DNA from 3 places in the Kitasatospora cystarginea genome. Region 3 is predicted to be linked to each of the others. Evidence: riboswitches for the same ligand, from Rfam matches in the RefSeq annotation. Region 3 holds a riboswitch; each other region holds the start of a gene.

Region 1 (9,671 bases), on a different contig from region 3:
TACCGCTCCTGGCGGAAGATCCTCGACGAGTACCCGGGGATGCGGATCGGCGTCGCCGAGGCCTGGACCCCCACCGTCGAGCGCACCGCCAACTACGTCCGCTCCGACGAGCTGCACCAGGCCTTCAACTTCCAGTACCTGAGCACCTACTGGGATGCCGCGGCCCTGCGCGAGGTCATCGACACCTCGCTGGACTCGATGCGCCCGGTCGACGCCCCCACCACCTGGGTGCTCTCCAACCACGACGTCACCCGGCACGCCACCCGCTTCGGCAACCCGCCCGGCGGCACCCAGATCCGCACCCCCGGCGACCGCGAACTGGGCCTGCGCCGCGCCCGCGCCGCCACCCTGCTGATGCTCGCCCTGCCCGGCTCCGCCTACCTGTACCAGGGCGAGGAACTCGGCCTGCCGGACGTCACCGACCTGCCGGACGAGGTCCGCCAGGACCCGTCCTTCTTCCGCCAGGCCGGTCAGGACGGCTTCCGCGACGGTTGCCGGGTGCCGATCCCGTGGTCCGGCACCGAGGCCCCGTACGGCTTCGGGCCGGTGGCGGGCGGGCCGTCCTGGCTGCCGCAGCCCGCCGAGTGGGCCGAACTCAGCGTCGAGGCGCAGACCGGGGACCCGACCTCCACCCTGGAGCTCTACCGCTCCGCCCTCGCCGTCCGCAGGGCCCAGTCCGCGCTCGGCGCGGGCAGCGAGGTGACCTGGCTGGACAGCCCCGAAGGCACCCTGGCCTTCCGCCGGGACAGCGCCGAGGGCGCCTCCTTCGTGTGCACCGTGAACACCACCGCCGAACCCGTCACCGTCACCGCCCCCGGCAGGGTCCTGCTCAGCTCGGTCGGGAGCACCGAGGTCACCGGCGGTCAGGCCGTGCTGGAACCGGACAGCACCACGTGGTGGGCGGTCTGAGATGGTTGCAATAGGCTTCGGGACCGTGACTACGGCGCGACTCTCGGACATCGCGGCGCAGGCGGGGGTCAGCGAGGCCACCGTCAGCCGCGTCCTCAACGGCAAGGCGGGCGTCTCCGCCACCACACGGCAGAACGTGCTGGCGGCGCTCGACGTGCTCGGCTACGAGCGGCCGACCCGGCTGCGCCAGCGCAGTGCGGGCCTGATCGGTCTGATCACTCCCGAGCTGAGCAACCCGATCTTCCCCGCGCTGGCCCAGGTGATCGAGCAGGTGCTCAGCCGCCACGGGTACACCCCGGTGCTGTGCACCCAGACGCCGGGCGGGTCCACCGAGGACGAACTGGTCGAGATGCTGGTCGACCGCGGCGTGGCCGGCATCGTCTTCGTCTCCGGGCTGCACGCCGACACCACCGCCGACCACGACCGCTACGCCAAGCTGACTGGCCGCCAGGTGCCGTTCGTGCTGATCAACGGCTACAGCGAGAAGATCTCCGCACCGTTCATCTCGCCGGACGACCGGGCCGCGATGTGGATGGCCGTGCAGCACCTGGTCGAGCTCGGCCACGAGCGGATCGGACTGGCGGTCGGCCAGCGCCGGTACGTCCCGGTGATGCGGAAGATCGAGGGCTTCACCGCGGCCGTCCGGGAACTGCTCGGCAGGACCGAGGAGGAGGCCGAATCCCTGGTCCACCACACGCTGTTCAGCGTCGAGGGTGGACACGCGGCCGCGGGCGCCCTGCTGGACCAGGGCTGCACCGCGATCGTCTGCGGCAGCGACATGATGGCGCTCGGCGCGATCCGCGCGGTCCGCCAGCGCGGTCTCTCGGTCCCGCAGGACATCTCGGTGGTCGGCTTCGACGATTCGCCGCTGATAGCTTTCACCGAGCCGCCGCTGACCACCATCCGTCAGCCGGTCGAGGCGATGGCCACGGCCGCGGTGGACGCGCTGCTGGAGGAGGTCGGGGGGAACCCCGGGCAGCGTGCCGAGTTCATGTTCCAGCCGGAGCTGGTGATGCGGGGCTCCACCGGGGCCCGGGCGCACTGAGGGGCTGGGAAGGCTGAAGACCCGGAGGTAGTGAGGCTCCGGGTGTGCGTCGGCCCGTCGGGTTCTGCCCGGCGGGCCGACGCGCTGCCGTTTCGGGGTTCGAGGGGCGCGCCGTCATGGAAGTGCGCGCTGCCACGGGGCCGGTGCCTGTTCTGGTGCGCAGTCACGGGCCGGTGCCCGTGCTGGGGCCTGCACCGTCCCCCGGATGGAGCAATGCCGGGTCCGAGGGCCATCGACCGTCCGTTGAGCCCGTCTGCCGGACACCGGCGGGCAAGGGGGTCTCGGCTCGCGCTGCGAGTGGGCCCGCCGGTCGCCAGCATCGAGACATGAGAGCTGGTCGGACGGGGGAGAACGCAGCGGCACCGATCTGGCGCAGGCGGTTGCTGCTCGGCGGTGGACTGCTGGTCGCCGGGGCGGTCGTCTACTTCGCCTGGGCCGCGACGATCCCGCGCTGGTGGGCGCAGCGGGTGGGCAACATGGTCAACGGGCACCTGAGCGCGGGACTGCTGCTGGGGCTCGTCTTCGGGATCTGCTTCACCCTGCTGCCGCTGCTGGCGGCGTGGGCCGGCCTGCACCGGCGGCGGCCCTGGAAGGTGACGCTGGCCTGGTTGGTGCTCGCCCTGCTGCTGGCGATGCCGAACCTCTGGACGCTCGGCATCGCGGTGGGCAGCGGCAGCGCAGCGCATGCCGGAGAGCGGGTGATGGACGTCCGGGCGCCCTGGTTCCGCGGCTCGACCCTGATCGGCGCGATCATCGCGGCCGTGATCTTCGCGGGACTGATGGTCTTCACCCGTGCACGCTGGCCCGGGCGCGGCAAGAAGCCGGGCAAGGGTAGGGGCAACGGCAAGGACCACGGCGAGAGTGCGGCCGACGAACCGGGCAGCGCGGGGTGACCGTCCCTCAGCCCTCCTCGGTGGCGGGCCGTCCCTGGCCGACCCGGTGCGCGTCGGCGGCGTCGCCGGTACGGGCCTCGGTACGGCGGCCGGTGGCCAGGTAGTCGCGGACGATCAACTCAACCGCGTCCTGCGGACTCCTGGTGCCGGACAGCAGCATCGCCTCGATCGCCAGATCGCTGTCGAGACTGACGGTGACCTTCGTCATGGCGTTCCCCTTCCTGTGGCTGCAGGCGCAACCGACGTTAGAGGGTGGGGAACCGAGCCACCAGCCCGCGCGGCACACGGGTTCTCCGAGCATCTGATGCGGTGCCCGCCCGGCGGCGCGGGGAACCACGAGCGGGCGGGGGACCGTGCGACCGAGCCGCCCCGTGCACTCGGGATCCGGTGAGGCCGCTGTCCCCGGCGCCGACCAGAGCACCGGGGACAGCGGCCTCACGCGGAGAGCCGGGACCGTCAGACGCGGCCGGCGAAGTCCGGGGCGTAGTTCGCGATGGTCTCGACCTTCACGCCCGCCTTCGGGTTGGCGGCCTCGACGTACTTGCCGTCACCGATGTAGATGGCGACGTGGTAGACACCCGAGTTGCTGCCGTTGTTGGACCAGAACAGCAGGTCGCCCGGCTGCAGCTTGTCCAGCGACACCTTGGTGGTGACGTCGGCCTGGTCGGCGGCGACGCGCGGCAGCGAGATGCCGGCCTGGCGGTAGGCGGCCTGGGTCAGACCGGAGCAGTCCCAGCCGCCGTCGCTGCTGCCGCCGTAGACGTAGGCCTGGCCGACCTTGGAGAGCGCGAAGTTGACCGCGGCGGCCTTGCTGCCGGTCGCGGTCGCGGCCGGAGCCGGGGTGGCGGGCTTGGCCGGAGCCGGCGCCGGAGCCGGGGTGCTGGAGCTGCTCGGCTTGGCGGCCGGCTTCTGGGTGTCCTGCTTCGGAGCGGCGGCCGAGGTGCTGCCGAGCGCCAGTTGCTGGCCGGGGAAGATCATGTCCGGACCCTGGGGCAGCACCGACTTGTTGAGGTCGTACAGCTTCTGCCAGCCGCCATCGACATTGTTCTTGGTCGCGATGGACGACAGCCAGTCGCCCGCCACCACGGTGTACTTGGCGCCGCTCGCGGCCTGCGGGGCGGCGGCCGGGGCGCTCTTCGGCGTGGCGGCCGGAGCCGGGGTAGCCGGGGCGGCGGGAGCCGGGGCAGCGGCTGGCGCGGAGGTGTCGACCTGGGCAGGAGCGCTGTCCTTGGTCAGACCGGCCTTGACCGAGCAGACCGGCCAGGCGCCGGGGCCCTGCGAGGCGAGGACCTTCTCGGCGATGGCGATCTGCTGCGCCTTGGTCGCCAGGTTGGCCTGCGGGGCGTACTGGGTGCCACCGAAGGCGGCCCAGGTGGAGGCGGTGAACTGCAGGCCACCGTAGAAGCCGTTGCCGGTGTTGATGCTCCAGTTGCCGCCACTCTCGCACTGGGCGACCTTGTCCCAGGTGGAGACGGAAGCGGCGGAGGCACCGGAGGCAGCGAGGGCGGGGATCGACAGGCCGAGACCGACCACACCCGTGGCGGCGATCAGACGGCGAGCACGCTTGTTGGCGTTGATGGGCAGCATGAAGGTGCGTTCCTCTCCCACGCCTGCGAGGTGAGCTGTCGGATTCGGGCTGGAGTTGCCCGGCCGTGCTGCGCACGGCTTCACCCCTAGCCCGGAACCGGCCGAATACTGGCCGGCTCTCGGGCGACTTACCTGGTTCCCCCGCCCCTGCCGTCGGTGCGTTCTGCGGTGCCAGCTGCTCCGGCGGCAGGACTCGGCGTTCCGGAAGAGCTGGGTCCGTGTGTCAACGAACGGAGAGCACGTTAAGCAGACTTAAGTTGAATCCGCAAACACCTGTGAGTTCCCTCACAGGCCATTCGCGGATTCCTCAAGATCGAATGCACGCCGGCATTTCCAGGGAATCCGATGGGGCTCTTTCAGGTATGCGGCCCGAGTGGGAATCTGCCTTCCTTTCAGGTGATGCCGCGGCATTTTCGGGGGGTCGGGGCGACCAGTTGTGAAGGTTTTGAAAAGCCATGATGGGGAGTGGGGTCCGGGTCAATGCGGCCCACTGGAGAGGGTGATGGCAAATGTCCGAATTGCGAGTCGATGCGGCAAATGTCGCGCGGGGGTTTGCCAATTCGCCATCCGACTCCGGCCGCACGGCTCCAGGGGTCCGCACCCCGCTCGACCTGGGCCGAGCGGGGCCGCGGACCCCTGGGGATCCCGGAAACGCCGAGAGGCCCCTCGCGGGGGCCTCTCGTACGGTCTTGTCGGGTGCTCAGTCGGCGGGCTGCTCCGCGACGACGGCCGGGGCCTCGCCCGGGCCCGGGATGTTGAGTGCGGCCAGGTAGGTGGACGCGATCAGCTGACCGACGGTCGGGTAGGCGCCGAGCGGGGCCGCGCTCGGGCAGCCGGTCTCCTCGGCTGCCGCGGCCAGCAGCTCGGGATCGGCCTCGGGGCCGATCACCAGCGGGGCCAGTGCCGGCCGCTGGGATCCGGTGGCCTTCAGGTGCTCGACCGCGGCGGCGACCGAACCCGGCACGTCCAGGGCGGCGGCCACCACGGGTACCGCGAGCCGGGCGGCCAGCAGTACGCCGGTGATCCCGGCCGCCGCGGCGGACTCCTCGCCGCCGACGGTGGTCAGGACCACGCCGTCCGCCGCAGTGGTGATGGCGAACAGGCGCGCCCGGTCGGCGCGGGCCAGGCCGGCCTCGGAGAGCCGTACGTGCACCGCCTCGGCCAGCAGCGGGTGCGGGCCGAGCACATCGGTGACGGTCGCCCCGGTCTCGCCGGCGAGCTTGTGCAGGGAGGTCAGGAAGCCGTGCGGGCCGGCCAGCAGCGGAATCACGACCGGCGTGGGCATGCCCGCCTCGGTGGCCTGGGCGAGTACCTCGGCCACGGTCGGGGCGGCCTGGCCGTCTCCGTCCGCGACGTCCTCCGCCGTGTTGGCGTCGGCCTGTTCGCCGGCCAGGTAGCCGGCCGCGGTCTCGATGCCGGGCTGCTCGCCGCGCACGATGGACAGCAGTTCCTCGACGATCGGGCTCGCCTCGGGCCCGGCCGCAGCGGGGACGGCAAGCACCAGTGCCGGGGAACCGGCCGGGATCTCGGGGCGCTCGGGACGGCGGTGGCGCCCCCGCGCACGGGAGCCTGGAGTGCGGACGGGCAGTGGCGCGCCCGGGATGGCTGCGGTGCTCATGGCGGAGATCGTAGGACATTCGGCAGGCGGGACTGCATCCGGATCCCCAGAGTGGGCGCCTAACCCGCGCAAAATCTGGACAATTGCCATCAAATTACCCAATCCTTGCTGACGACCTGTTGCTCCGCGCAACCGAAAAGCAGTCAGTTGCCGTCCTGGGTGACGTGCCTCACAGGTGATCGCGGGGTGCGGCGCGGGTGTCCGGTGCCGGGCGCACGAAGATCAACACGGTGGCGCGGGCCCGGTACGGGCAGTCATCGGACGAACTGTGATTCGCTGGACTATGTCCACTTACGTTCCGTCAAAGCCGAACCAAGTGGAGTGGTTGGCACACATTCCGACACGCTTGACTGCACGGGCAATGTCCCGTGCTGATGCACGTGCACTGGAGCTATCATCGCGTCAAGTAGGGCGTAAGCCCGGCAGGTCGGGAGAATTCGGTGCAGGAGATGCAGGAAACGTACAACGGCATGGCGGCTGCGGACCTCGAAGGTGTGGTGTGGCAGAAGAGCCGGCACAGCAATTCGCAGGGTAACTGCGTCGAGTTCGCCGCTCTGCCGGGCGGTGAGGTGGCGATGCGCAACTCGCGCTTCCCCGAGGGGCCGGCGCTGATATACACCCGGGCCGAGATCGCCGCGATGCTGCTCGGCGTGAAGGACGGGGAGTTCGACCATCTGACGGCCTGAACCGCCGTCAGCTCTGCGGCTAACAGGCCGTCGTGGGACCGTCAGCCACGACGGCCTTCATCGTCTTCGCGGGCATTCAGGGGCCGTCCGGGCCGTCGCGGCCCGCAGGGGGCTGGTCGGAGGAGTGCGGAGCCGAGTGGTTCGGGGTCGCTCGCGGACTCGCACCGGTCCACGGTTGCTGCCGGTTCGTGGTTGCCGCTGGTCCGTGGTTGCCGCCATGAGACCTGCGGGGTCGGCGGGACCGTGGCTCGGGAGTCGGTGGATGTGGCCGTCCGCCCGGATGTGCGGTGGGTCCCGAGGCCGGGTGGTGAACCGGCGGGATGCGACCGGCGGCTGAGGGGTGGCCGGGTCGCTCGGATGCGGTGGGTGGCGGCGGAGCGGCGGCCCACCCGGGGATGCTCGGCTCGATCGGCCGGGCCGGGCGGTTCAGGCGGAGCGGCGATGCCGACCGGACGGTGCCAGTGCCGGCTCGGGCTGAGCCTTGGCCTCGAACAGGGCCCAGACCACCTTGCCCGCACCGGCCAGCGGGTGCCAGCCCCAGGAGCGGCTGAAGGAGTCGACCAGGTGCAGCCCCCGGCCGGACTCGGCGACGAAGTCGGGCTCGCGGGCGATCGGGCCGGCGCAACTCGGGTCGCTCACCGCGCAGACCAGCTGAGGTGCGCGGTGCACCAGGCTTATTCGGATCGGCAGTGACTCGTCGGCGGCCTGTGGCGCACCCGTCGGCGCCAGGCCGGGGGCGATGGCCGACCACTCGTCCCGGCGGGCGCCGAGCGCGTGCCGAAGGGCGTTGGTCACCAACTCCGAGGCGACCAGGGAGACATCGTCGAACAGCTCACCGAGGCCCCAGCCGTTCAAGGTCGATCTGGCGAACTCGCGAGCGGTTCTGACGGCTTCGAAGCGTGGTGCGAGCGTGCAGGTGACCACGTGGGGGTCGGCCAGGACAGCCGTACCGGTGCCCATGAAGAGCTCCTCCCATAAGGGGGCGGACACGGCTGGACCCAGGGGGGTCATGCCGGTCACCTCCGACTCGCTCGGCCGCGCGCCAGCCTCCTCGACGGCCCACACGCGCGCACGCGCGCCCGACCGTGCTGCTGTGCGGCCGAGTGGGTGTGCGGAGTCGCGCGCGGGGTCGAACGTGGAGCCCGCGGGATTGCCAGGGATGTGCAGGTGCACGTGCACCATGGTCCTCTGCGCTCACTGCAGATGCAAGAGTCGATTCACGTGCAGTCGCACTATTGGCATATGCAAGCGCCGAATGCACGTGCATGATGGTGTTCCGGTGATAGATCTGATAGATCGTTCTGCCAGTACCGGCACCCAGAGCGCTCAACTGATGGCAGACTGTGCCCTGTTTGCCCTAGGCGGAGGTTTCGACGGCATGACCACAGTCCAGCCCAACGGTGGTTCGATGGTGCGCCGCATCCTCCTGGGCTCCCAACTGCGCAGGCTGCGCGAGGGGCACGGGATCACTCGCGAGGATGCCGGCTACCAGATCCGCGCTTCCGAGTCGAAGATCAGTCGTATGGAGCTCGGCCGGGTCAGCTTCAAGGAACGCGACGTGGCCGATCTGCTCACCCTCTACGGTGTGCACGACGGAGCCGAGCGGGAGGCGTTGCTCGGCCTGGTCCGCGAGGCCAACAAGCCGGGCTGGTGGCACAGTTACAACGATGTGCTGCCCGGCTGGTTCCAGACGTACGTCGGCCTGGAGGAGGCCGCCACACTGATCCGCACGTACGAGGTGCAGTTCATCCCCGGCCTGCTCCAGTCCGAGGAGTACGCGCGTGCCGTCTTCGGGCAGACCCGGCCCGTACTCAGCAACGAGGAGCTCGAACGCCGGCTCAGCCTGCGGATGCGCCGCCAGAAGCTGCTCACCGAAGGCCAGAGCCCCCGGTTGTGGGCGGTCATCGACGAGGCCGCGCTGCGACGCCCGGTCGGTGGGCACGGTGTGATGCGCCGTCAGGTTCAGTACCTGATCGACGTGGCCGAGACGTCCAACGTGGTGATCCAGGTGATGCCGTTCCGGTTCGGGGTGCACGCCGGCGAGAGCGGCGCGTTCAGCATCCTGCGCTTCCCCGAACAGGACCTGGCCGACGTGGTCTACCTGGAACAGCTCACCAGCGCGCTCTACCTCGACAAGCGTGACGACGTCGACTCCTACGTCCAGGTCATGGAACGGCTCTGCGTCGACAGCCTGACCCCCGACCAGACCATCGACCTCTTCAGGTCGATCCTCGCCGAGAGCTGATCCGAGCCCGGAGCGGCTCCGGGGCGCAGGTGCCCGGCGAACGGGGACAAGAAAGACTTCGGTCGCTTCGCAGCGGGCCGGTCGCGCGGGCGAGTAGGGCCCGTCGCCCCGGTCGCCGAGCGGATGCTCAGACGCGGACGGACAGCTGGGGCCGGAGCGGGGCCTGCGGCTGTGGCGGGACGCCGAGTTCCCAGGCGAGCCCGTAACGTGCGAAGAGGTCGGCCCGGATCGGGGCCAACGGTAGTGCGGCGCCCGGCAGCAGCACGCCGATGCAGCCGCCCATCAGCGCACTGCGCAGCACCGCGTGCTCCGCGACCGGATCCTCCGCACCCCAGTCCTGCAGTAACTCCCGCAGGATCGCCCCGAGTCGCTGCTGTTCCGGGTCCTGGACGAAGGTGCCGGCGTCCGGATCGAGGATCAGTGCGAGATGCGAGCGCATCACCCGCGGGTGGTCCAGGGCCAGGCCGAGCACGGCGTCGATGGCACGTGCCAACCGGGCCTCGGGGCCTGTGCCGGGGGGTAGTTCGGCCAGTACCGCGGCGAGCTCCAGGTGCATCAGCCGGTGGGTGGCGGCCTGCATCAACAGCCGTTTGCCGTCGAAGTAGTACGACAGCAGCCCCCGGGCGAGCCCGGCACGTGCGGCGATGTCGCTGAGCGTCGTCCCGACGTATCCGTTCTCGTCCACCAG
Region 2 (9,671 bases), on a different contig from region 3:
GTGCTGCGCGTTCGGCGGGCACCAGGCGCCCTCGCCGGCGGCGAGGTCCGGCACCTGGGCGTTGTCGCCGGCGGACCAGACGTAGTCGAAGCCCTGGACCTGCAGGGTCGGCGCGGTGTCCACGTGGCCGCGCGGGCCGAGCGGCAGGCCGAAGTTGGCCAGGACCGGGTTGGGCTTGACGCCCGCCGTCCACACGATGGTGGAGGCGTCGACCTCGACGCCGTTCTTCAGCACCACGTGCTGGTCGACGCAGGAGTCCATCGAGGTCTCGATGAAGACCTCGATGTTGCGCTCCTCGAGCTTCTCCTTGGTCCACAGACCGAGGTCCGGGCCCACCTCGGGGAGGATGCGGTTGGCCGCCTCCACCATGATGAAGCGCATGTCGTCGCGGCTGACGGTCTTGTAGATCTTGGCCGCGTCGCGGGCCATGTCCTCGATCTCGGCGATCGTCTCGACGCCGGCGAAGCCACCGCCGATGACGACGAAGGTCAGCGCCTTGCGGCGGACCGCCTCGTCCGTGGTGGACTCGGCCTTGTCGAGCTGCGACATGACGTGGTTGCGGAGGCTGATGGCCTCCTCGACCGTCTTCATGCCGATGCCGTGCTCAGCGAGACCCGGGATCGGGAAGGTGCGGGAGACCGAGCCGGTGGCCACGACCAGGTAGTCGAAGGGCAGCTCGTAGGAGTCGCCGGCCGCGGGCTGGATGGTGGCGACCTTGCGGGCGTGGTCCACACCGGTGACTGAACCGGTGAGCACCTCCGCCTTCTTCAGGGCCGTGCGCAGCGGCGCGACGAGGTTGCGAGGCGCGACGTTGCCGCCGGCCGCCTCCGGGAGGAAGGGCAGGTACGTCATGTACGACCGCGGGTCGACGACCGTGACGGTCGCCTCTCCGTAGCGCATCTTCTTGAGGATGCGCATCGCGGCATACAGGCCGACGTAACCACCGCCGACAATGAGGATGCGAGGACGCTCCGTGGTGCTCATATCGGAAAGTATCCAGCACCGCCCGACGGACCTTTCGTGAGCCCCGTCACATCACCCTGGACACCGTCTGCTACACTACGCGGCCCCGTCCGGCGGGGCCTGACGCGCGTTCACAACCCCGCGCGGCCCGCGGTGAGCACCGGAACGCGGACGGCACTCCTGAGCAGCAACGATCCTGGTGACGCGGGGGTTCCCGCGCGCCGTTTCGAATTCACCGGCCAGCCGGGAGCCCCGCCTGCGATCCAACGAGCCGGTCAGCGAGTCGACCTTCGGTCCCCCATAACGGGCGTAGCGGGCGGCAAAGTGCGACGAAAGACTGGATCGTCATGTGAAGAAATTCACGAAGGTTTTCCCGGCACCCCCGCCGGCGACCGCTCCCGGGCCCACCGAAGGTGCCCCGAAACCGGCCAACAGGACCGACCGGCGAAAGGGAGCGGCGACGCCGCGGGCCCTGTCGCCGGTCGGTCCAAGTGAGGGGTCGGGGACGTGAGCGCCCCCGACCGCCGCGCCCGACCACGGTCAGGCGATGCTCCAGGCGATGCCGTCCAGGATGTCGTGCTCGCTGACGACCACCTCGGCGGCGCCCGTCCGCTCCATGATCTCCAGCAGCACCAGGGCACCGGCCGCGATCACGTCCGCCCGGCCCGGGTGCATGACCGGGATGGCGGCGCGCTGCTCGTGGGTGGAGCTCAGCAGGCGGCCGGTCACCTCGCGGACGGCCTCGACCGACAGCCGCGAGTGGTGGATGGCGGCGGAGTCGTACTCCGGCAGGCCGAGCGCGATGCCGGCCACCGTGGTGACCGTGCCCGCGAGGCCGACCAGGGTGGCCGCCCGGTCCAGCGGGACCACCTCGGAGGCCTGGTCCAGCGCGGCCCGGATGTCGGCCTGGGCTGCGGAGATCTGACTCAGCGTCGGCAGCTCGGCGCCCGCGAAGTGCCGCTCGGTGATCCGGACGCAGCCGATGTCCACCGAGCGTGCCGCCTCGACGTCCTCGTGGCCCAGCACGAACTCGGTGGAGCCGCCACCCACGTCGAAAACCAGGTACGGGGGCTCGAAGGCGCCGCCGGTCAGCTCCTTGGTGGCGCCGATGAAGGAGAGGTGCGCCTCCTCCTCGCCACTGACCACCCTGGGCTCGACGCCCAGGATCTCCCGGACGCCCTTGCGGAACTCCTCGGCGTTCTCGGCGTCCCGGGAGGCGCTGGTGGCGACCAACCGGATCCGGTCCGGTCCGACCCCGTGCTCGGCGATGACCGCCGCGTACTCGCGGCAGGCGGCGAAGGTGCGCTCCAGCGCCTCGGGCGCCAGCCGGCGGGTCTTGTCCACGCCCTGGCCGAGCCGGTTGATGATCATCCGCCGGTCGCGGTCGGCGATCGCGCCGGTCTCGGGGTCGAGGTCGGCGATCAGCAGACGGATCGAGTTGGTGCCGCAGTCGATCGCGGCGACCCGGGTGGCGGTCATTCGCTCTCCTCCTCTGCCTTGCGCTTCTTCGCGGCGCGCTCGACGGTCTTCTGCTCCTTGGCGGCGATGACGGCGGCGTGGTCCTCGGCCCTGGCCCGCTGCTCGGCCACCTCGGCCGCGCTCTCGGCGAGTTCGGCCGCGCTCACGCACGGGCCCTTGGCCCACCAGTCCTCCAGCATGCCGAGCGCCTCGTCGCCGAGCGGGTTGACGCCGGGCCCGGCCGCCAGCGAGTGGCCGACCAGCACGTGCAGGCACTTCACCCGGTCCGGCATTCCGCCTGCGCTCGGGAAACCCTCGAGCACCTCGATGGCGTCCCGGCGGGCGATGTAGTCCTCGTGGGCGTGTCGGTAGGCGGCGGCCAGCTCCGGGTCCTCGGCGAGCCGGGCGGTCTGCTCCTTCATCACACCGTCCGCCTCCAGGGTCCCGATCAGCGAAGCGGCCTTGGGGCAGGTCAGGTAGTACAGGGTCGGGAAGGGCGTGCCGTCCGGCAGCCGGGGTGCCGTCTCGACCACGTCCGGGTTGCCGCAGGGGCAGCGGTGCGCGACCGCGCGCAGACCGCGCGGCACTCGGCCCAGCTGGGCCGCGATGGCGGCGATGTCGGTGTCGGAAACGGGAGGGTTCTCAGAGGTCATGGGGGTGCTGTCTCTAGCGGGTGGCGGGTACGGGGGCAGTGGACGGGGCGGCGCCGGGAGCGGCGCCGGCCGCGGCGGGTGCGTCGGCCAGCGCGACCGAGTCCCAGACATTGGTGTACCAGGGCACGGCGGACCTGGCGGCCGGGCCGGCTGCCACCGCGCCCGGTGCGGGCTGTGCGGTGGCGGGCGGACTCGGGTCGACCGACACGAACGGCGTCTCACCCGGCAGCGCGTAGTGCAGCCGCTCGCGGGCCTGCGCCTTCACGTACTCCGGGTCCTGCCAGCGGGCCCGCTCCTTGCGGAGTTGCTCGACCTGCTGGGTGGCGCGCTCGGCCTTGGCGCGCTGCGCGCTGATCTCCGAGCGCTGCGCGATGAACTGGCGGGTGGGGTACGCGAGGATCGCCACCAGCGAGCAGAGCACCAGGACGAGCACCGTGGCCCTGCTGGTGAACCGCGGCCGCCCGGCGATCCCGGGGATCTTCCACCTCGCCATGTACCCCTCCCGTCGGCCCCGCGCGCCGGTGCCCCGCCGCCCAACCCTACGGGGTCGGGCGGCGGGGCACCGATCACGAGCCATCCGTGTCAGACCTCATCCGGTCGGACGCAGGTGTCAGCCGTCGTGCTGACCAGCCCTCGTACGCACTGTGCTTACTACTCCGCGGCGCGGAAGCGCGGGAAGGCCGAGCGACCCGCGTACTCGGCGGCGTCGTCGAGGATCTCCTCGATGCGCAGCAGCTGGTTGTACTTGGCGACGCGCTCGGAGCGGGCCGGGGCACCGGTCTTGATCTGGCCGCAGTTGGTGGCGACGGCCAGGTCGGCGATGGTGACGTCCTCGGTCTCACCGGAGCGGTGCGACATCATGCAGCGGTAGCCGTTGCGCTGGGCCAGCTCGACGGCGTCCAGGGTCTCGGTCAGCGAACCGATCTGGTTGACCTTCACCAGCAGTGCGTTGGCGGTGCCGGTCTCGATGCCCTTGGCCAGGCGGGCCGGGTTGGTGACGAACAGGTCGTCACCGACCAGCTGCACCTTGTCGCCCAGCTTGTCGGTCATCGCCTTCCAGCCGTCCCAGTCCTCCTCGTTCAGCGGGTCCTCGATGGAGACCAGCGGGTAGTTGGCGACCAGGTCGGCGTAGTAGTCGATCAGCTCGGCGGAGGAGAGCGCCTTGCCCTCGAACTGGTAGGCGCCGTCCTTGTAGAACTCGGTGGCGGCGACGTCCAGGGCCAGGGCGATGTCCTTGCCCGGGGTGTAGCCGGCCTTCTTGATGGCCTCGGTGATGAGGTCCAGGGCCTCGCGGTTGGAGTCCAGGTTCGGGGCGAAGCCGCCCTCGTCGCCCAGGCCGGTGGACAGGCCGCGCTCCTTCAGCACGGCCTTGAGGGTGTGGTAGACCTCGACGCCCCAGCGGACGGCCTCGGAGAACGACTCGGCGCCGATCGGCGCGATCATGAACTCCTGGATGTCGACGTTGGAGTCGGCGTGCGAACCGCCGTTGAGGATGTTCATCATCGGAACCGGCAGCACGTGCGCGTTCGGGCCGCCGAGGTAGCGGAACAGCGGCAGGTCGCTGGCCTCGGAGGCGGCGTGCGCCACGGCGAGGGAGACGCCCAGGATCGCGTTGGCACCGAGCGAGGACTTGTCCGGGGTGGCGTCCAGGTCGAGCATGGCCTGGTCGATCAGGCGCTGCTCGGTGGCGTCGTAGCCGACCAGCTCCGGGCCGATCTGCTCGATGACGGCGAGGACGGCCTTCTCCACGCCCTTGCCGAAGTAGCGGTTCTTGTCGCCGTCACGAAGCTCCAGGGCCTCGAAGGCGCCGGTGGAGGCGCCGGACGGGACAGCGGCACGACCGGTGCTGCCGTCGTCGAGGCCGACCTCGACCTCGACCGTGGGGTTGCCGCGCGAGTCGAGAATCTCACGGGCTACGACGACATCAATGGACGGCACGAGGCATCTCCTAGCGGAAGCAGGTCCTACGGACAGGGGGTGCAGTCTGCGGACGATTGCGGAGTCGTTACGACCAGAGCCTAACCGCACCGGGCCTCCGGGCCACGCTGCCCTTGGCTCCGTCTCAGCGTGTGGCCGCTCTACCAGCCGGTAGTTCACCTGAATGACCACAAGCGCGACAAGTGGGGCCGTTTCCGCGACGCGGCGGAAACGGCCCCTCATGCCACCTGGGGTCAGCCCAGCTTGAGCACCTGACCGGGGAGGATCAGGTTGGCGTTGCCGCCGATGGTGGCGCGGTTGACGTCGTAGAGGTGCTGCCAGCCACCGGAGAGGTGCTGGGCCTGGGCGATGCCCGACAGGGTGTCACCCTCCTTGACGGTGTAGTCGCCGGTGGCGGCGCTCTGCGTGGTGGCCGCGGCGGACACCGGGCTCTGCGCCGGGGCCTTCTCGGCGGCGCCGCCCGCGAACTGCTCGTAGATGCTCTGGTGGCTGGTCCAGTACCAGCCGCCGCTCTTCTGGTACCAGTACTTGCCCGACTCGGCGTCGTAACCGGCCTTGCCCGGGAAGGACGGAGTGGCAACCGTGCGCGAAGAGTCCTGGGAGGACTGGCTCTTGTAGCTCTTGGTGCTGCTCTTGCTGCCCGAGGAGCCCGAGCCGGAGCTGCGGGTGTGGCTGCTGGTGTCCACGTCGGCGGCCGAACCGCCCCTGGACAGACCTGCCGTGACGGAGCAGACCGGCCAGGCGCCGGGACCCTGCGAGGCGAGGACCTTCTCGGCGATCGCGATCTGCTGGCCCTTGCTCGCCTGGTTGGCCTGGCCCGCGTACTGGCCGCCGCCGTAGGCCTTCCAGGTGCTGGAGGTGAACTGGAGTCCGCCGTAGAAGCCATTGCCGGTGTTGATGCTCCAGTCGCCGCCGCTCTCGCAGTCGGCGACCTTGTCCCAGGCCGACACGGAGGCGGCGTGTGCGCCGGTGGCGGTGAGCAGCGGCAGCGCTAGACCGACGCCGGCCACACCGGCAGCGGCGATGGCCTTCTCGGCCTGGGTCTTGCGACGATGACGGCCCGAACCGGTGAACAGCATGAAGGTGTCCTCTCCGCACGCCTGCGAGGTGAGCTGTCGGGTTCGGACCGGGAGGTTGGCCCGGCCGCGGCGAGCGGGACAGGAACGCTTCCTGCCCTGCCGACGCGGCTTCACCCCAAGCCGTGGGAACGGCGACGAAACCTGGGTCCCCCGCCCTTGCCCAAGGGTTCTGGTCGGTGTCCCGAGGCGTGATGGGCAAGGTTTGGCGTTCCACGCAACGGGGTTCGCAGCTGCGAACTCATCGGAGACTACGCATACCGTCACACCAATCACAAGCTCATATCCCGTACATCACACGAGAATTACGCTGTGTTTATATGCGCCCACAAACGATGTGACTTTGTCCGGTTTGATGCGCATTCAGAGATCGACAAACGGGGACAAGTCCGACACGCCGTCAGCTCGACACGCCCGGTTCGCCGGGTGTCCGGAAGGCGGCGCGGACCATGTGGCACATCTCACCGAAATCCCGAGAATGACTTCTGGATTACGGGGAAGATCAGCCCTGTCGCGCGGTAAAGGAAACCGGGAGTTCGCGCAGGCCACGCATGATCAGACCGCCGCGCCAGCGCAGTTCGGCGCCTTCGGCGGCAAGGGTCAGGTCGGGCAGCCGGGTCAGCAGGGTCGCCAGCGCGATCTGGCCTTCCAGCCGGGCCAGCGGAGCGCCGATGCAGTAGTGGATTCCGTGGCCGAAACCCAGGTGCGGGTTGTCCTTCCGGGCCAGATCGAGCGTGTTCTGCGCGGCGAACCTGGCCGGGTCGCGGTCCGCGGCCGCCAGCACCACCAGCACCGGGTCGCCGACCGGGATCTCCACCCCGCCGATGGTCAGCGGACTGGTCGCGAACCGCCAGGTGGCCAGCTCCACCGGCCCGTCGTAGCGCAGCAGTTCCTCCACCCCGGTGGCCAGCAGCTCCTTCTCGCCGCGTGCCACGGACTCCTGCAGCAGCGCGCGCTGCCCCGGGTTGCGCAGCAGCGCGTACAGACCGTTGCCGATCAGGTTGACGGTGGTCTCGAAGCCGGCGAAGAGAAGGATGAAGGCCATCGCGGCGGCCTCGTTCTCGGTGAGGTGCTCGCCGTGGTCACTGGCCCGGATCAGGCCGGAGATCAGGTCGTCCCCGAGGTCGGCCCGCTTGCGGTGGATCAACTCGGCCAGGTACGAGCGCATCCGCTTCACCGCCCGGCCCACGCCGCCGCGTTGGCCACCGTGGTGGCGGATCATCATGCCGGCCCAGTCCCGGAAGTCGTCCTGGTCCTCCGGCGGGACGCCGAGCAGGTCGCAGATCGCGTAGATGGGGAGCGGGAAGGCGAACTCGTGGATCAGGTCGGCCGAACCGCGTGTGGCGAAGCCGTCGATCAGCCGGTCCGTCAGCTGCTGCACCCTCGGCTCGAACTCGGCCACCCGGCGCGGGGTGAACGCCTTCGACACCAGCCGGCGCAGTCGGGTGTGGTCCGGCGGGTCGATGTTCAGCAGGTGGGTCATCAGGTCGGCCTGCCGCTCCCCCGGGATTCCGACCCGGCCGCTGCGGTGCGCCTGCTCGCTGTGGTGGGCGGGGTTTTTGGACAGCCTGCCGTCCGCCAGCGCCTGCCGGGCGTCCGCGTACCGGGTGACCAGCCAGGCCTCCACCCCGCTCGGCAGCGTGGTGCGGTGCACCGGGCTGTGCTCGCGCAGCCAGGCGTACGCGGGGTAGGGGTCGGCGGCGAACTCCCAGGTGAAGAGCTCGGGCTGCGGGGTGGAGTCGGGCGTTTCCGGCATGTCTCGACGGTATCCGGCGGCGGGCGGCCGGCTCCACGCGGGCGGCCGGCTCCACGCGGGCGGCCGGTGGCTCCGGGACGGCGCCCCATTGCCCCGGGGACGCGCGGATAGGGGACGGACAGGGGGAAGGAGGGGCTGTCTGCGGACGGCGCGTAGCTGACAGAGTCGTGACGTCCGGATTACGCCGCTGCGCGGCGGACTCCCCCGCCCGTGCAGGAGTGAGCCTGGTCACCTGCCGGGTAATGAGTGTCGCGGAGGGTCGAGCAGTGCCTACGATCCTCCGCAATGACTCTGATGGATGGCAGCGCGGGGCCGTCCACGGGGAGCGGCTCAAGGAGGAGCAGGCCATGCGGGTAGCCGGGGCAGTGGTGGTCATCGCGGTACTCGACGGTGGGTCCGGAGACGGTCTGGCCCGCCGGTTCGCCGCCGCTGGCGCCGCCGGGATCATGGTCGCGGACCTGCACGCCGGTGTCGCCGAGGACCTCGCCGCCGAACTGGACCGGCCCGGCTGCCCGGTGGTCGGCGTGTGCAGCGACATCCACCAGCCCAGCGACGTCGCGGCGCTGGTGGACACCGCCGCGAAGCACCTCGGCCCGATCGACCTGTTCTGCATCGCGGGCCCCGACGGCGAGCGGATCGTCTCCCTCGCCGAACTGCCTGGCCACCTCGACCCGCTGGCCGAGTTGCTCGCCCTGGTCGGCGACGCCATCAGCGAGGTCGTCCCGCCGCAGCGGCGCCACGTGGACCAGCCCCAGTCGGCCTGACCCTGCCGGCCAGCCCCTCCTAGAGGGCGGCGGGCGGAACGGGGCGCGGAGCACCTCGCCCCCTCGGTGCTGCCCGGCCGGGCAGCCGATCAGTCGGCGGGCAGCCCCTCGACGGTACGCACGGCCGCACGGTAGGCGCGGGCGGCCGCGCGGAGGGCCGCGTCCACGTCGACACCGGCGTCGTGGGCCCGCTGGACGACGGCGAGCAGCAGCGCTCCCGCCGACTCGGGGGTGAGCTCGGCGGGCAGCTCGTAGGGCTCGTCCGGTACCCCGGTGAAGCCGGCCCGGCGGACCCGGGAGACCAGCTTGGCCGTGTACGCCAGCGCGGGCAGCCCGGCGGGCACCCCGTCCAGGACCGACTCACGCTGCTTCTCGGCCGCCTTGAGCTGCTCCCAGTTGGCCTCGACCTGCTCCGTGCCGCCCGCCTCGACGTCCCCGAAGACGTGCGGGTGGCGGTACATCAGCTTCTCCACGATGTCCCCGGCCACGTCGTCGATGGTGAACGCGTCCTCGGGGTGCTCCTCGGCGATCCGGGAGTGGAAGAACACCTGGAGCAGCACGTCCCCGAGCTCCTCGCGCAGCGTCTCCCGGTCGCCCTCCTCGATCGCCTCGACCAGTTCGAACGCCTCCTCCACCAGGTACTTCACCAGGGAGGCGTGGGTCTGCTCGGCGTCCCAGGGGCAGCCGCCGGGCGAGCGCAGCCGGTCCATCACCGAGACCAGGTCGAGCAGCCGGGCGCCGGGGAGGTCGTACGAACCGGGGAGGATCTCGATCTCCGGCGCCTTCCCCGCCTCCTCCACCGCGATCCGGGCGAGCGCGTCGGTCAGGCCCGGGTCGCCGTCCGGGCTGCCGAGCCAGACGGCCGGGGCGGCTTCGGCCAGCAGCCGGGCCAGCGCCGGGGCGTTGCCGTGCTCGACCAGCTCCACCTCGACCCCGGCCTGGCGGAGGGCGGGCAGCTGCGGGTGTGCCGGATCGGCGGCCAGCACCCGGGCGGACCCGCGCAGGACCTCCCAGGCCGGCCAGGACAGCAGGCCGGGGGCGACCCGGTGGGTGGTGGTGAGCA
Region 3 (9,671 bases):
CTGCTGGTCGTGGGCCATCACCAGGATGCGCCGGGCGACGCTGAGGAAGGCCCGGCGGGTGGAGGCGTTGAGCTCCTGCTCGCGCTCGATGGCGGCGTGCTCGCTGCTGCGCAGTTCGGTCTCGTTCTGCAACTGTGCGCGCAGGGCGGCGAACTCCTGCTCCTGGGTGTGGAGCCGGGCCCTCAGGGTACGACTGACCGCGCGGTACCGTGCGGCGGCCAGGAGGGAGAGGGCGGCGAGCACGCCGGCAGCCGGACCGCACCACTGAGTCATCGTCACGCGGGGGATTCTAGGGGGATGATCCTACGTATGTGTGAACGTATCTGACGTTCAGTGACCCGATCGCGACATTTCTGCTGCTGGACAGCTCAACTGGGACCAAGGTTGGCCGGATCGGGCTCCAGTTCACCCCCGAGACAGCTCAAATCCGGGTACCTGTCGGTAATTTCGTCCGATCCGGCGATCCGGCGATCCGGCGATCCGGCGATCCGGCGATCCGGCGATCCGGCGATCCGGCGATCCGGCGATCCGGTGCCGGGCCGGCGGACGGGGGATCGCCGGATCGCGGCACCGCCCGGCCGCCCCGGCCGGTTCAGCTGCCCGCGCCCAGCCGGCGCACGATCACCACCGTCCGGTCGTCGGCGACGTTGCGGGCGACCGTCTGCAGCAGCTCCGCCGCCGGATCGGCCGCACCGCCGTACCGGAGCAGCGGTGTGGCCGCCTCCAGCAGTCGCCCGATGCCCTGGTCGATGTCCTCGCCGGGCACCTCGACCAGGCCGTCGCTGTAGAGCAGCAGCGAGTCCCCGTACGCGAGCCGCCCGGCGGTCGGGGGGTAGCGCGTCCCCGCGAAGATCCCCAGCGCGGGTCCGCTCTCGCCGCGCAGCTCCCAGCGGCCGCCGTTCGCGCGGTGGTAGTGCGCGGCGGGCGGGTGCCCGGCGTTGAACAGCCGGTAGCGCCCGGTCGATGGGCTGAGCGCGAGGTGGACGGCGGTGGCGAACTCGTCCTCCCAGTCGCCGGCGGCCAGGTAGTCGTTGGCCCGGGGCAGGAAGGCCTCGGGCGGCACCGAGCCGAGCAGCATCGCGAACGCCCCGGACAGGTGCATCGACCGCGCGGCGGCCCGGCTGCCCTTGCCCGAGACGTCGACCAGGACCACCTCCAGCAGGTCCCGGTCGGGCCGCTGCGAGGTGAGCAGGAAGTCGCCGGCGAAGAACGCGCCGCTGACCGGGGAGAGGGCCCGGTGGAAACGCCAGTCCAGCAGGCGGTCGGGGAGGCGGCCGAGGTCCCGGGTGCGCTCGGCGAGTTCCAGCAGCATGGTGTCGCCCCGGGTGCCGCGCAGTCCGAGCCGGCTGCGGTGGCGGGACATCAGCAGCCCGATCACCGCGGCGAGCGCCACCATCAGCGCCGAGCCGAGCCGCACCCCGAGGGGCACGCGCAGCAGCCGCTGGGCGAGCAGCCCGAGCCCGACCGGGACCAGCAGCATGGCCTGCAGGCGGATGTGCAGGAGGAAGCCGCCGACCAGCAGCGGCAGCGACAGCGCCGACGGCGGGCAGTCGTTCGGCGCGGCGATGGCGAGCAGGGTCAGCAGCGCACTGCTGATGGTGAGCAGAACGAGGGCGAGCCACTCGGCCTGCGGGTCGCCGTCCAGCAGGCGGCTCAGCCAGCGTCCGTAGGGGCCGCGCCGCAGCGCTCCGGCGAGCTGTCGTGCCACCGTGGTGACTGCGGGCACGAGGACCTCCGCCGAGACTCGGGCCAGGCCACTGACCATCCGTTGGCTCAGGTCAATCTAGCGTCGCAGGTCCGGATCCCGGTGAATGCCGCGTCGGCGCGAGGGGCGTCCCTTCGGTCGGGGCGCGGCTACCGAGATTGTCCGCAGCGCACCGGGCTTCAGCCCGGAGAGCGCGTCAATGGCCGTCGCTCTCCCCGTACGGCTCCTGGGCGCGGGCGGGGACCGGCCGCAGCGAGCGCAGGCCGCGGGCGATCGCGAAGGCGCGCCGCGCGGTGTCCGCCAGTCCGCTGCCGAGGGGTGGCCGTACGGCCGCGGCCGGGCGGTGCTGCTCCGGGATGGGACCGGTACCGGGACGGGTGGTCCGCGTGGTCTGCGTCATGCCGCCCTCCTCCTCGTGATCGTGCCTCGGGGCCGCCTGCTCCGCGGCCCACGCCCCCGGCGGCGCGATGCGGGCCGCCCGGACGGTACCTACCCAGGCCCACCCCCGGTGCGACCGGCGGTATGCGACAGTTCGGTCTCGAATCCCCGGGTCCGCACCGGTACGTGCGCGGCGTCCATCCGGATCGGCCCTGCCACGGTACGCGACCCGCTGCGGGCTCCCCCCGGCAGGCCCCCGCCGCTGAACCGCCGCACGGCTCCGCCCCGTTGGGCCACCCTGTGCCCTGGGCACGGTCGGCGTCAAGCCGCCGCCCTCCCTGAAGCCGCCTTCAGGCGGGCCAGGCCCGCAGCCCCTCGGTCAGCACCCGGATCAGCCGCTCCCGGGTCACCGCCAGGTCCTCGGCCAGCTGGAAGGCCCCGCCGGCACAGAGCGAGGCGAAGCCGTGGGCCATCGAGCGCACGGTGCGCGCCGCGTGGATCGCCTCCGAGTCCTCCAGGCCGTATCCGCGCAGCACCGCCAGGATCACCCCGACCAGCCGGCCGGCCGCGTACTGCAGGTCCTCGTCCTCCTGGGGCGCTTGCGGCAGCGCGGCGTACCGGCGCGGGTGGCGGCCCGCGTAGTCCAGGTAGGCCGCCAGCAGGGCCTCGACCGCCTCGTCCTGGCTGCGCCCCAGCACCGCCGCAGCCAGCTGCTCGGCCAGTTCCTCGGTGACCCGGACGGCGATCAGCCGGCGCAGTTCGGCCAGGCCGCCGCTGACGTGCTTGTACAGGGACGGGGTGGCGACGCCCGCGCGGGCGGCCACGGCGGCCAGGGTGAGGGCCTCGGGGCCCTCCTCGTCGATCAGTTCGAGGGCGTGGCCCACGACGGCGGCGGGGGTGAGTCCGACCCTGGGCATCAGGCGACCTCGTGCAGGAAGGGGAGCAGGGCGTCGGCGGTGGCTCCGGGGAACTCCGCCTGCGGGTAGTGTCCGGCACCGTCGATCATCACCTTACGGCCCTTCAGCGCGGCGGCCTGCCGGTCGGCGAGCGCGGCCGGGTCGGGAAAGTCGACGTCCTTGCTGCCCATGATCACCAACGCCGGGCAGCGGACCGCCGCCGCCGACCCGGCGGCCACGGAGTCGCCGCCCAGCTGGCCCCGGGTGGCGTTCTTCCGGCCGGGGGCGCGCAGCGCGGCGACCAGACCGGCCCGGTAGGCCCCGAAGTCGGCGGGCCGGCGCGAGGGGTAGTAGTACCGCTGGGCGGCGCCCCAGCTTCCGGGGAAGGCCAGCACCAGCGGGCCGAGCGCCTTCATCAGCGCCCGCCCGAAGGCGTTCGGCGAGTGCTCCAGGAAGGCGTCGATCAGGGCGATCCCGGCAACCCGCTCGGGAGCGGTTCCGGCCGCCTTGACCACGGTGGCGCCGGTGTAGGAGTTGCCGACCAGGACGGCCCGCGCGATGCCCAGGTGGTCCAGCAGGGCGAACACGTCGTGCGCGACGGCGTCGGGCGAGTAGTCGTCCCAGGCGATCGAGGACTCGCCGAAGCCGCGCAGATCCATGGTGATCACCCGGTGGCCGGCCGCGACGAGCAGCGGCCGCAGGTACCGGTACGAGGCGCGGGAGTCGAGCATGCCGGGCAGCAGCACCACGGGGGCGCCGCCGGCGGTGGTGCCGCTGTCGTCGAACGCGATCCGGCCGCCGGGGACGTCGAGGAACCGGGTGTCGGGGTGCTGGGTGCCGGGCATGGTGAGCCTCCGCCGTTGTGTGGCTGCTTCCTGTAGCCCAAAAGCTATGGCTAATAGCTTTAGCCGTCAAGGGGTCTGCGGTGACTGCACTCGCGGACTCCGGTGGGGTGCTCGCCGCCCGGGGTCTTCCGGGCGTCGGTGCTCCGGGGTCGTGCGATACGGTGCGGCTGACCGCAGAACCCGAACCTGAGGGGCTGTCATGCCGTTCATCAACGTCAAGCAGCTGGCCGGCCGCACCGAGGAGCAGAAGGCCGAGATCGCCCGCGAGCTCACCGAGGCGTACGCCCGGGCGACCGGCGTGCAGCCGGAGAGCATCTGGGTGGCGATCGAGGAGGTGCCGCGCGAGAACTGGGCGATCGCCGGTGCGACCTTCGCCGAGCGGGACCGCCGGGCCCAGGGCTGATCCCCCTGGTGGATAACGGGCTGTCATGGGGCGAGCTGGTCAATAGTCACAAATCGCCCATTGCGCCTCAGGAGCCAAGGACTTCACCAGGCGTGCAGCTTGGAATCATGGCCTTCTCGGATTAACGTTTGATAACGCAGCGCGGTCGGCAACGCCGTACCCGAACGGCACCGTGCGCCGTCGCCCAATCCCCAAGATCTGCCCCGTGGGTGGGTCCGGGAGCCGGGGAACCACGTTCCTGGGGTGAATCGGGTGGGCCCGCCCACTCGTAGGAGACCTTCCTGCTCCGAACCCGTCAGCTAACCCGGTCGGCGCGAAGGAAGGAAAGGAGCGCGCCCGGTGGCGTCCTTGTCGCACAGCCCTGCCAACCTCGGGGTCGGCAGCGTCGGGGTCGGCACCCAGCTGCTCGACCTTCCGCCGGAACCGGCCGCCGACGCCGACGGTGCGGCCCGGCACCGGATGCCCCGCCAGTCGCGCAGCGGCTCGCTGCTCGGCGTGACCGCGATGGCCGCCGGACTCGGCGCCACCGGTTTCGCCACCGCAGGACCGGCCGCCGCGGCCACCGCCACCCAGCCGCCCGCTCCCGCGCCGGCGTTCTCCGTCCCCGACACGGCCTCGGACCACGTCCTGGCCGCCGACCCCGGACTCACCCTCACCGCCCGGATCCAGCAGCAGGCCGACGGAGAGCGCACCAGCACGGAGGAGGCCGCCCGGCTGGCCGCCGCCCAGGAGGCCGAGGCCAAGCGGGCCGTCCAGCAGGCCGAGGCCCAGGCCGCCGGGGAACGCGCCCGGCTCGGCACCCTCCGGCCGCCGGTCGACGGCTACACGCTCGCGACGCGGTTCGACCAGGCCGGTTCGCACTGGTCCCAGCCGCACACCGGCCTGGACTTCGCCGCTCGCACCGGCGCCCCGGTCACCGCCGTCGGCGCGGGCACCGTCACCGCGGCCGGCTGGTCCGGCGCGTACGGCTACCGGGTGGTCCAGACCCTGCCCGACGGCACCGAGATCTGGTACTGCCACCTCTCCGCCATCTCCGCCGTGTCCGGACAGGTCACCGCGGGCACCCAGCTCGGCCGGGTCGGCGCGACCGGGCACTCCCGCGGCGTCCTGCCGTCGGGCGTGCCCCTCGGCCCCCACGTCCACCTGGAGGTCCGCCCCGCCGGGGGCGCCCCGGTCGACCCGCTGGCCTGGTTCCACTCCCACGGCCTCCAGCCGTAACGGCCCTCGGCCGCCGGGCGCGCCCCGGCGGCCGGCCCGGCCGGGCCCGGTACACCCTGGTGCAGGGGCGCGGTGCGGCGGGTCGCCGGGCGTACGGCGGCCGGCCGGTCAGGCGTCCGTGCCCGCCAGGTACTCCTCGATCTCCGCCGTCTCCGGCTCGGGCGCCAGGTCCGCGAACTCCGCCACCAGCAGCTCGGGCAGCCCCGGTACCGTCCACTCCCCGCACAGCCGCAGCGCCTCCGCCGCCACCGCCGCCTCGAAGTCCTCGAAGTCACCGGCGAGTTCGTCGGGCATCGGCAGGCCCAGCGCGTTCCGCCCGGCCAGATTGCGGTAGCTGCGCCGCATCAGCCGGTTCTCCAGCAGCAGCCGCGCCCCGTCGGTGGCCATCCCCACCGAGAGCACTCGCGCCCGGTTCCAGCCCTCGTCCCCCTGCACCGGCTCCATCGGCCCCAGCTCCTCCAGCCAGACGAAGCACGCGATCCGCTGGTCCTCCGTCAGTGCGCGGAACTCCTCCAGCCAGGCCCGTACGGCCGCCGCGTCGCTGACGTCCACGCCGTCCGCGCGCAGCAGCAGCGTGTACAGCCGGGGCCAGGTCAGCAGGTGCGGTCGGCGCAGCAGGTCGCAGAGCAGCTCGCCCTGCCACTCGGCCTCCGCGTGCAGCCTGGCGTGCCGCTTGGCGTTCAGCCGCCGGGTCGCCCGCTGATGGTCGATCAGCAGCCGCACCGCCCGCCCGTACGCCTCCGGTTCGGCCACGGGCTGTACGTACAGGTGGAGCTGCTCGTGCAGCAGCTGCTCCAGCAGCGGCGAACTCAGCTCGGGGAAGCCCTCGTGCATCGACGCGCCGCCGAGCTCCAGCAGGGTGAGCACCGTCCGCAGCGCCTCTTCGGGCACCGGCTCGTACCCGTGCTCGGCCGCCCAGGCGAGCAGATCGGTGGTGCGGGTACCCGGGGTGAGCTGCAGATCGTGGTTCACGCTACGTACCGTAGCCGGTGCCAGGGGGTACGGCCTCCGTGCGGGTGCCGCACCCGTAGCCGGGGCCCGCTGTAGGGTCGGACGGCATGGAGCCAGAACCGGGACCGGCCGGGTCGGGGCGGGCCGTGCTGCTGACCGGCCCGCGCCTCGCCCTCCGCGAGTTCCACCACACGCCCCGCGACGTGGACGCCCTGCACGCAGTCTTCGGCGACCCGGAGGCCGCCAGGTACCTGCCCTTCGAACCACGCGACCGTGAGACGTGCGCCGACCAGATCGAGCTCTACGTCGAACAGGCCGAGGCCGAGCCGCGCACCGTCTACCGGCTCGCCGTCACGGTGCTCGCCGCCGACGAACCCGAGTACGCCACGCCGATCGGCACCGCCGTCCTCGACCTCGGCGACCACCGCTCCGCCACCCTCGGCTACGCGCTGCGCCGGGACGCCTGGGGCAACGGGTACGCGACTGAAATCACCGCGCTGCTCTGCGAGTTCGGCTTCCGGACCCTCGGACTGCACCGCCTCGCCGCCCGGGTCGACCCGGAGAACACCGCCTCCGTCCGCGTGCTCACCAAGGCCGGCTTCCAACGGGAGGGTCGCATCCGGCACGACCTGTGGCTGCGCGGCACCTGGTACGACTCACTGCTGTTCTCGCTGCTGGAGGACGAGTGGGTGGCGCCCGCTGCAGGACGGGGGTAGGGACAACCCCACCCCCGACTCGGCAGCGGGCTGCATTACGGCGGCGGCCCGGAACTGACACCGTTGAGGTGTGAGCACGGACGACACCAGGGGGACCGCGATGAGCAGCACCGCCACCGACAGCATCCACCGCACCGCCGGCCGCCCCTCGGGGGACGGAGCCGGGCCGCGGGGGTCCTTCTGGCTGGCCCCGGTCACCGCCGCCACCTGGCGGCAGGCCGGCTTCGCGCTGACCTCGCTGCCCCTCGCCGCGGTGGGCTTCAGCTTCGTCATCGCCTTCTTCAGCGCCGGTGTCGGTCTGGCGGTCACCGCACTGGGCCTGCCGGTGCTCGCGCTGCTGCTCGTCGGCGCCCGCGGGCTCGGGGCCCTGGAGCGCCTCCGGGCCCGTACGCTGCTCGGCGCCGAGATAGCGGAGCCGGCCCCGGTCCGGCCCGGCCGTCCCGGTCTCTGGGGCCGGATCACCGCCCAGCTGGCCGACCCGGCGGGCTGGAAGGCGGCGCTGTACCAGGTGGTGATGTTCCCCTGGAGCATCCTGAGCTTCGTGGTCTCGACGGTCTTCCTGGCGGTCGGCTGGTCGCTCGCGCTCTATCCCGCCTACCACTGGGTGTTCCGCAAGTACGTGGGCTGGCCGGGCATGCGGCTGGTCGACTTCACCACCGAGAGCGGTCACTACGAGTACTACATAACCTCGGCCTGGCAGATCGCGGGCGTCTCGCTCCTCGGCATCGCGTTCCTCTACCTCGCAGCGGGCCTGGTCCGCACGCTCAACGGCGTCAGCCGAGCGGCCATCCGGGGCCTGCTCTCCGACCGCTGAGCGCGGGCCGGCCGTGACCGGCTAAGCCTGTGCCGTCGCCCGCGCCCCGGCCGCGGTCTCGTCCGGGCCCGCTCCGGTTCCGGTCGCGGGTGTGGGCACGGTGGGGGTGCCCGCTCCGGCGGTTCCGGTTCCGGTCGCGGGTGTGGGCACGGTGGGGGTGCCCGCTCCGGCGGTTCCGGTTCCGGTCGCGGGTGTGGGCACGGTGGCCGCTCCCGTTCCGGTCCCCTCGGGTGTGGCCAGCAGCCGCAGGATCTCCTCGCCGACCACGCGCCGCCGCGAGTACGGCGGCACCGCCCGCACGTTGCGCAGCTTGTAGTCGACCGCCTCCCGCAGCATCGCCCGCTGCTCGTCCGTCAGCGTCCCGCCGGTGGCGATCTCCCGGGCGGCGAGCAGCGCCTGCAGCAGCTCGAACGGTGAGAGGTTGCGGTCGACCGCCCGGATGATCAGATCGAGGTTGGCCGGGTCGGGCTTGCCCTGGAGCAGGGCGAGAGCCTGTACGCGCAGACCCTCGACCCCGGTGTCGAACATCTTCCGGACCTCGGTCGAGGTGTAGTCGAGGTTGCTCGCCGAGTTGGAGGTCTGGGCCACCGAGTCCGCCAGGGTCTGCCGGTCGGCGGTGGAGAGTGCACGGGCCAGCAGCAGCCGGGTGAGCAACCACCCGGACAGGAACCCGAGCACGCCGAAGTAGACCACCACCACGTCCACGAACACGGACGCGCTGTTCCCGCCCCCGACCAGCGGCGCCAGGGCGTCGCCCAACTGCCGCAGCCGGTGCGGCACCGCACCGAGCTGGGTCAGCCCGGCACCCAGCAGGATCTTGGTCAGCCAGTCGGAGGCCCGTTCCAGGTTGGTGTTCGGCGCATAGCTCGCGGTGGAGGTGGCGCTCAGATCACCGGGGTGCGCGGCCGCGCCGCTGCTGAGCAGGCGCGGGATACCGAACAGGAAGCCCAGTCCGCCGCCGACGGCCGTGGACATCGCGGCCACCAGCAGGCCCCCGCCGAGCATCCCCATCCAGTGCCCGCTCGCCGCCGAGCAGAGCGCCAGCCCGGCCAGGCCGGCGGCGACCACGCCGCCCAGGCCGTACTGCACCTGAGGGGCGAGTCCGTGCTCGTAGCCTCCGTGCCCGCGGCCGACCGCCCTGCGGCGCGCACCGGCCTTCGGCCTGGACATCGCACCTGACACTGATCCGGACTCCGAACCGATCACTGACGGCCTCCCCCGATTCACCCGTGAGTCGCAGCGACTGTAGCGGTCATCGCCGGAGCCGGACAGGGAGTTGGAGCGTGGCGGGGTTCAGGAGGCGGTCTAACGCTTGCCGGACCGGGAGTACGGCCGGTCCCTGAAGCGTCGGCGGACCTCCCGGGCCGAGGTCCGCAGCTGGGTGAGCAGCAGCAGGAGCAGCCACGGGCCCGTGATCAGCAGGGTGTTCCTGGCCCAGCTCTGGTGCGCGATCCGGACGGACGCCCAGGAGAGCACCACCGTCAGGGCGAGACCGGCGACCAGAAGCACTCGGCGGAGGTGTCTGGTCATCTGGGGCTCCCGGGCAGTGGCGCATGGCGGATCACAGTGCCGACCAGTCTTCCCGGCTCACCTTCGGGCGATCCTAACGTTCCACAGATTGGGATCACTGGATCGAAAGATTGGGATCACCGGATCGAATCCGACCCAGGCCCGGAAATGCCGAACCCCCGGGGCCTCGCTCTGAGGGTCTCCCGGGGGAACGACAACATCTGCGCGGTAACGCG

Evidence for each region. Region 3 has a riboswitch for cyclic di-AMP ahead of ABD369_RS17260 (M23 family metallopeptidase). Riboswitches for the same ligand answer to the same signal wherever they lie in the genome.
Region 1: it holds a riboswitch for cyclic di-AMP, as region 3 does, so the genes downstream of both, ABD369_RS08975 (transglycosylase family protein) here and ABD369_RS17260 (M23 family metallopeptidase) in region 3, are expected to answer to the same signal.
Region 2: it holds a riboswitch for cyclic di-AMP, as region 3 does, so the genes downstream of both, ABD369_RS24695 (transglycosylase family protein) here and ABD369_RS17260 (M23 family metallopeptidase) in region 3, are expected to answer to the same signal.

What each region holds. Positions count from the first base shown of each region.
Region 1 covers NZ_BAAATR010000006.1:9,340-19,010, reverse strand. The annotation lists gene ABD369_RS08995 (glycoside hydrolase family 13 protein) at 1-909, shown strand, start outside; gene ABD369_RS08990 (LacI family DNA-binding transcriptional regulator) at 911-1,954, shown strand; gene ABD369_RS08985 (hypothetical protein) at 2,281-2,847, shown strand; gene ABD369_RS08980 (hypothetical protein) at 2,855-3,055, opposite strand; gene ABD369_RS08975 (transglycosylase family protein) at 3,304-4,434, opposite strand; cyclic di-AMP (ydaO/yuaA leader) riboswitch at 4,440-4,612, opposite strand; gene ABD369_RS08970 (sirohydrochlorin chelatase) at 5,135-6,052, opposite strand; gene ABD369_RS08965 (DUF397 domain-containing protein) at 6,502-6,738, shown strand; gene ABD369_RS08960 (ATP-binding protein) at 7,165-7,698, opposite strand; gene ABD369_RS08955 (helix-turn-helix domain-containing protein) at 8,117-8,983, shown strand; gene ABD369_RS08950 (TetR/AcrR family transcriptional regulator) at 9,111-9,671, opposite strand, start outside.
Region 2 covers NZ_BAAATR010000024.1:112,435-122,105, forward strand. The annotation lists gene ABD369_RS24670 (NAD(P)/FAD-dependent oxidoreductase) at 1-984, opposite strand, end outside; gene ABD369_RS24675 (Ppx/GppA phosphatase family protein) at 1,504-2,442, opposite strand; partial or broken gene ABD369_RS24680 (DUF501 domain-containing protein) at 2,565-3,074, opposite strand; gene ABD369_RS24685 (FtsB family cell division protein) at 3,088-3,567, opposite strand; gene eno (phosphopyruvate hydratase) at 3,726-5,012, opposite strand; gene ABD369_RS24695 (transglycosylase family protein) at 5,246-6,091, opposite strand; cyclic di-AMP (ydaO/yuaA leader) riboswitch at 6,096-6,276, opposite strand; gene ABD369_RS24700 (cytochrome P450 family protein) at 6,591-7,844, opposite strand; gene ABD369_RS24705 (SDR family NAD(P)-dependent oxidoreductase) at 8,111-8,608, shown strand; gene ABD369_RS24710 (nucleoside triphosphate pyrophosphohydrolase) at 8,698-9,671, opposite strand, start outside.
Region 3 covers NZ_BAAATR010000014.1:20,744-30,414, reverse strand. The annotation lists gene ABD369_RS17290 (sensor histidine kinase) at 1-273, opposite strand, end outside; gene ABD369_RS17285 (PP2C family protein-serine/threonine phosphatase) at 593-1,726, opposite strand; gene ABD369_RS17280 (hypothetical protein) at 1,902-2,105, opposite strand; gene ABD369_RS17275 (TetR/AcrR family transcriptional regulator) at 2,434-3,000, opposite strand; gene ABD369_RS17270 (alpha/beta fold hydrolase) at 3,000-3,824, opposite strand; gene ABD369_RS17265 (tautomerase family protein) at 4,024-4,227, shown strand; cyclic di-AMP (ydaO/yuaA leader) riboswitch at 4,399-4,555, shown strand; gene ABD369_RS17260 (M23 family metallopeptidase) at 4,567-5,445, shown strand; gene ABD369_RS17255 (hypothetical protein) at 5,554-6,417, opposite strand; gene ABD369_RS17250 (GNAT family N-acetyltransferase) at 6,504-7,112, shown strand; gene ABD369_RS17245 (sensor domain-containing protein) at 7,183-7,926, shown strand; gene ABD369_RS17240 (hypothetical protein) at 7,948-9,096, opposite strand; gene ABD369_RS17235 (hypothetical protein) at 9,232-9,456, opposite strand.